Methylobacterium mesophilicum SR1.6/6: one gene and its partner. The protein of the gene in region 2 interacts with the protein of the main gene of each other region in a pairwise test. Links are inferred from orthologs where the notes say so. Each region holds a gene or a part of one and is shown on either strand. Other genes may lie near its edges.

Region 1 (3,026 bases), 4.5 Mb from region 2 along the record:
GCGCCCGACTCCCTGGCGCGGCTGCGCGCCCTCGATCCCGAGACCCTGCCGAAGCTGGCGCCGGACGTGCGGCTCGGCCCCTGCGTCGGCGGAACCCGCAACGTGGTCGCCATCGGCCTGAACTTCGCCGACCACGCCGCCGAGACCGGCTCGCCGATCCCCGCGGAGCCGATCATCTTCAACAAGGCGCCGTCGAGCCTGTGCGGGCCGAACGACACGGTGATCATCCCCAAGGGTTCGCACAGCACCGACTGGGAGGTGGAACTCGCCGTGGTGATCGGCCGGCGCGCCAGCTACGTCCACGCCAACGAGGCGCTGAGCTACGTGGCGGGCGCCTGCATCTGCAACGACGTCTCCGAGCGCGAGTGGCAGATGAACCGCGGCCCGACCTGGACCAAGGGCAAGAGCGCGCCGACCTTCGGCCCCCTCGGCCCCTGGCTGGTGACCCTCGACGAGATCCCCGACCTGAAGAACCTCGCCATGAGCCTCGACGTGAACGGCGAGCGCCGCCAGACCGGCTCCACGGCGACGATGATCTTCGACGTGCCCCAGCTCGTGGCCTACACGTCGCACTTCATGCTGCTTGAGCCCGGCGACGTGATCACCACGGGCACCCCGCCGGGCGTCGGTCTGGGCATGAAGCCGCCGCATTACCTCAAGGCCGGCGACGAGATGGTGCTGCGGATCGAGCGGCTCGGCGAGCAGCGCCAGAAGGTCATCGCCTTCGACGACTGGACCGCCAAGGTGTCGGCCGGGAAGCCGACGGACTGAGCGCCGTTCCGGCCTGAGGGCGGGTTCCGAGCCGCTTCGCGGCGAGCGGTGTGCTGAATCCCGGACTAGCTCCCGCAGACACTCCACCTGTCCGGGACAGGGTGGTGCGGATCAAGGCTGACCCTTCTCCCGGGCATATGCAGCGCAAGCGGCATGCGCCCGGGATCCAGTACGAGAACCGGCCGCGAAGCGGCTCCGGCTCAATGCCCATCACGACGCTTGATTTTTCCGCGCCGATCCCACTCAAGGGAACCATGAACGAAGCCGCCGACCCGCACGCGACCGACATCCGCCACGACTGGAGCGTGGCCGAGATCCGCGCGATCCACGACCTGCCGTTGCTCGACCTCGTGCATCGGGCCGCGACATTGCACCGGGCCTACAACGATCCGGCCGATGTCCAGCGGGCGAGCCTGCTCTCGATAAAGACGGGCGGCTGCCCCGAGGATTGCGGCTACTGTTCGCAATCGGCCCACCACAAGGAGACCGGCCTCGCCCGCCAGCGCCTGATGCCGGTGGAAACGGTGCTCACCGAAGCCGCCGCCGCGAAGGCCGCTGGCGCAACCCGCTTCTGCATGGGCGCGGCGTGGCGCAGCCCGAAGGATGGGCCGGATTTCGACGCGGTGCTCGCGATGGTGCGCGGCGTGCGCGGCCTCGGCATGGAGGCCTGCGTGACGCTCGGCATGCTGACGGCCAGCCAGGCCGAGCGCCTCGCGGAGGCCGGGCTCACCGCCTACAACCACAACCTCGATACCGGCCCGGATTACTACGACAAGATCGTCTCGACCCGCACCTACGCGGATCGGCTGGACACGCTGGAGCGGGTGCGCGCGGCGGGCATCGGCGTGTGCTGCGGTGGCATCATCGGCCTCGGCGAGGGCGTGAGCGATCGCGTGGCGATGCTGCAGGTTCTCGCCAATCACGCGCCGCATCCGGAGAGCGTGCCGCTCAACGCCCTCGCCGCCGTATCGGGCACGCCGCTCGGGGACGCTGCCGAGGCGATCGACCCGTTCGATATGGTGCGCATGTGCGCGACGGCCCGCATCGTCATGCCGCGGGCGCGTGTCCGCCTCAGTGCCGGTCGCCGGGCGCTGAGCCGCGAGGCGCAGGCCTTGTGTTTCCTCGCGGGCGCCAACTCGATCTTCTACGGTGAGCGGCTGCTCACCACCGCCAACAACGAGGCGGATGCGGACGCGGCCCTACTGGCCGATCTCGGCATCCCCGTCGCCGAGCCGGTCCTGGCGGCTGCCGAATAGGGTCGCCGACGCCACGCCTCCCGGCGTCGAGCCGCTGGTGCCCCGAGGCCCTGCGCTTCGCGCGGGGCGACGGGCCAGGGCCGGCGCGACCGCCTTCAGCCCTCCGGCAGCATGATCCGGAAGCACGCCCCGGTCTCGCAATCGTCCAGGCTGAGCGTGCCGCCGTTGATCGCGATCAGTTCGGCGGCGATCGGGAGCCCCAGTCCCGTGCCCCCTGAGCGCATGGAACCCTGGAACGGCGCGAACAGGTTCTCCCGGGCGCGGGCCGGCAGGCCGGGGCCGTTGTCGATGACCTGGATGGTCACCCGGCCGGGCTCGTCGCGGCTGGCTGCGACCCGAACCGCGGCGTCCGCCACCTGGGCGCCGTCGAGCGCCTGCACGGCGTTGCGGACGAGGTTGGCCAAAGCCCGGCCGAGCTGTTCCGGATCGGCCTGAACCGACAGGTCGCCCGCCGAGACTTGGACGGCGACGGGGTGAGCCGCCAGCGCGGCGAGATCGGGCAGCTCGGCGAAGATCGGCGCCAGCGGCGTCCTGGCGAGGAGCGGCGCCCGCTCGGCGACGCGCCCGTAGGCGAGGGTCGCCTCGCAGAAGCGGATCGCCCGGGCCAGCGTGCCCACCAGGCGGGGCGCCACCCGCTGCACGGTCGGATCGTCGGTCCCCTCCAGGCGGTCGCCCAGGAGCTGCGCGCCGGTGAGCAGGTTGCGCAGCTCATGGCTGATCTTACTGACGGCGAGCCCCAGCTCGGCGAGCCGCCGCTTCTGGCGGAGCTGGTCGGCGAGGCTGCGCTGCATCCGCCCGAGCGCCCGCTCGGCCTGCCCGATCTCGTCGCTGCGGCGGGACGGGGCGATGATCCGGCCGGCATCCTCCGGATCGTCCGAGAAGGCGGTGATGCTGGTGGCGAGCCGGCGTACGGGCCGCACGATCAGCACCTGCAGCACCACGAAGACGAGGCCCGCCGCCGCCGCCGCGATGATCAGCGACGAGACCAGGAGCCGGAGG
Region 2 (2,831 bases):
CACCCGGGATCGTGCCCTGGGCCTGGGCGGCCAGCGGCAGCGACAGGGCGAGGGCCGAGGCGGCGATGAGGGTCTTGAAGGTCATACGGGCTTGCTCCGTTCCGTGGTGTTCCGCCGCAGGGACGCGGCGAAGCTCGGGCCGGTAACGCCCGATCCCCGGATTCGGATGCATGCCTTTTTGCGGCGCGGCGGACCGAGGGCGGTGCCGTCCTTGACGGTCTCCTTACGCGTGCTCTCACGCGTCCTTGGGCATCGCCGACTGGATGAACCGGTCGGAGCCGAGATCCTCCTCGTCGTAGCCGAGGAGTTCCGCGAGCCGGCCGCGGGCGCGGCTGACCCGGCTCTTCACGGTGCCGACCTTGCAGCCCATGATGGCCGCAGCCTCCTCGTAGGAGACGCCCTCCGCGCCGACGAGGACCAGGGCCTCGCGCTGGTCCGGCGGCAGCTTGGCCAGCGCCGATTGCAGGTCCTCGACGTCGAGCCGGTCGCCCTGGTGCGGGGCGGTGGCGAGGCGGGCCGCGTAGGACCCGTCCTGATCCTCGACCTCGCGGACCCGCTTGCGGTGATCCGAGTAGAAGATGTTGCGCAGGATCGTGAACAGCCACGCGTTCAGGTTGGTCCCCGGCTGGAACCGCGCGCGGTGCTGCCAGCCCTTCAGCAGGGTGTCCTGGACGAGGTCGTCGGACCGGGCCGGGTTCGACGTCAGCGACAGCGCGAAGGCGCGCAGCGACGGCACCGCGGCGAGAAGGCCGTTGCGGAATTCCGGCTCGATCGCCTCGCCCCGGGCCCGGAGCGCCGTCTCGAGCTTCTCGATCAGCTCGGCGAAGCGGGACGGCAGGGTCTCCTCGCCGATCCGCTCGTAGACGGTGCGCAGGTGCTCTCCGAGATGCGTGCGGATGCCGGGGGCCAGGTTCGGGCGGCCATCCCGCGTCCCGTCCTCCTGGGACAGGACGGTGTCGGTGTCGTCGCGGGTCATGCGTGTCGCACTCGTCAGCTCATCGTGGCTCGACCTGTGGTCCCGAGTGGGTCGAGGCGGGGCGCTTGGCGGCTTGAACTCGCGGCGAAGTCCGGCCGGTGCGCTCCTGTTACCGGGGTTCTAACGCATCGGGCGCGGGCATGCACCCTCGGGCAAACTACACTTAAGCTAAGTTTGCCGGTCTCAAAAGGCGGATCGCCCCGTCCCGGAGCGTCAGGACGTCGCCGCGGGCGAGGTCGGTCCAGCACTCGTCCCGGGTGAGGGGCTGGGTGGCGATGACCGTCACCACGTCGTGCTCGGTGGTCTCCTGCGCGAAGTCGACCTGCCAGTCCTCGTCGATCAGGGTGGCCTTGCCGAAGGGGGCGCAGCGGGTCAGGTAGCAGAGGCGCTTGCCGCAATGGGCGTAGAGGGTGCGGCTGTCGGTGAGCAGCATGTTGAACACGCCGAGCGCGTGCAGCTCGGCCGCGAGGTCGGCCACGGCCCGGTCGAGGGTCTCGGGGCGGGGCAGGGCGCGGAACCGGGCCTGGAGCCGGCCGAGCATCCAGCAGAAGGCGTGCTCGCTGTCGGTGGAGCCGATCGGCATGAAGCCGCCGAGCGGCAGCTTCTTCACGCCCTTGAGCTGGCCGTTATGCGCGAAGGTCCAGCGGCGGCCCCACAATTCCCGGGAGAACGGGTGGGTGTTCTCCAGGCTGACCCGGCCGCGATTGGCCTTGCGGACATGGGCGACGACGATCCGGCTCTTGATCGGCATGTCGCGGAGCAGCCGGGCGAGCTGCGAGCGGGCGCTCGGCTCCGGCTCGTGGAAGCTGCGGCAGGTGCGGCCGTCGTAGAAGCTGATGCCCCAGCCGTCGGCATGCGGCCCGGTCTCGCCGCCGCGCCGGGCCAGGCCCGCGAAGGAGAAGCGGATGTCGGTCGGCACGTTGGCGCTCATGCCGAGCAGTTCGCACATCGTCTTTCAGCCGGGCCATGCGGGGAAGCGGCGACGTTTAGGAGTGTTCGGCCGTCCCGACAACGGCTTTCGCGCGGATCAGCGCGCCAGATAGTCGGTGAGCGTCATGCCGACCATGATGGCGACCCAGAAGAAGCCGAGCCCCGAGAACAGCCGGATCAGCGGCGGCTCGTGGATCACCTCCATGGAGACGAGGAGGATCAGCGCCACCATCACGGCGACGACGGCGAGTTCGACGATCCAGACCTGCGCGAAGGGGAGGGTGGCGCCGAGGGTGACGTTGACGGCGAGCAGGCCGAGCAGCGCCAGGAAGGTGAGCAGCGGCGTGCGGAGACGTTTGCGGAGCAGGGCGCGGTCGTCGGTGCTCAGGGGCGCGAGGGGGTTCCGCATCCTACCGGTTCACCACGTAGAGGATCGGGAAGGCCAGGATCCAGACGAGGTCGATGAAGTGCCAGTACAGGCCGTAGACCTCGATCCAGTTCTGGTGCCGCGACAGGAACCCGGCCTTCGCGGCCAGCCAGGTCATGCCGAGCAGGAGCGCGATGCCGGTGAACAGGTGCAGCGCGTGGAGCAGCGTGGCGACGTAATAGAGGTTGACGAACAGCCGCGCGGCCGGCGTCTCGGCCAGCGCGAAGGGCCGGTCGCTGAGGAACGGCATCATGTGCTCGGCCCAGTCGGCATAGTACTCGTAGCCCTTGAGCACGAGGAACAGGCTGCCCAGTGCCGCCGTCGCCAGCATCGCCCGGACCATGGCGCGCTGCCAGCCCATCCGCGAGAATTCGATCGCCATCGACATGGTCAGGCTGGAGCAGATCAGCACCACGGTGTTGGTGGCGCCGATCCAGAACTTGAGGTGCTTGGCCGCCGCGACCGTCGCCTCGGGGTGCAGGATCCGGGTGATCAGTG

What was found. The genes of interacting proteins can lie anywhere in the genome.
Region 1: the proteins of MMSR116_RS24805 (region 2) and bioB interact in binary tests that used the Escherichia coli proteins (3 or more experiments, as listed by UniProt). The link is inferred for Methylobacterium mesophilicum SR1.6/6 from one-to-one orthologs.

Annotation. Positions count from the first base shown.
Region 1 is NZ_CP043538.1:744,495-747,520, forward strand. Bases 72-3,026 are described here. They hold bioB (biotin synthase BioB), read left to right. Parts: upstream 72-1,025; coding sequence 1,026-2,027; downstream 2,028-3,026. Other genes in these bases: MMSR116_RS03405 (fumarylacetoacetate hydrolase family protein), read left to right, coding at 72-771; MMSR116_RS03415 (sensor histidine kinase), read right to left, coding at 2,123-3,026. Outside these bases: more of MMSR116_RS03405, read left to right, coding at 1-71. UniProt on the Escherichia coli protein: Catalyzes the conversion of dethiobiotin (DTB) to biotin by the insertion of a sulfur atom into dethiobiotin via a radical-based mechanism.
Region 2 is NZ_CP043538.1:5,240,383-5,243,213, reverse strand. Bases 33-2,792 are described here. They hold MMSR116_RS24805 (class II glutamine amidotransferase), read right to left. Parts: upstream 1,926-2,792; coding sequence 1,140-1,925; downstream 33-1,139. Other genes in these bases: MMSR116_RS24795 (cytochrome c oxidase subunit 3), read right to left, coding at 2,317-2,792; MMSR116_RS24800 (hypothetical protein), read right to left, coding at 2,004-2,315; MMSR116_RS24810 (NepR family anti-sigma factor), read right to left, coding at 236-976; MMSR116_RS24815 (DUF1236 domain-containing protein), read right to left, coding at 33-85. In the rest of the region: more of MMSR116_RS24815, read right to left, coding at 1-32; more of MMSR116_RS24795, read right to left, coding at 2,793-2,831.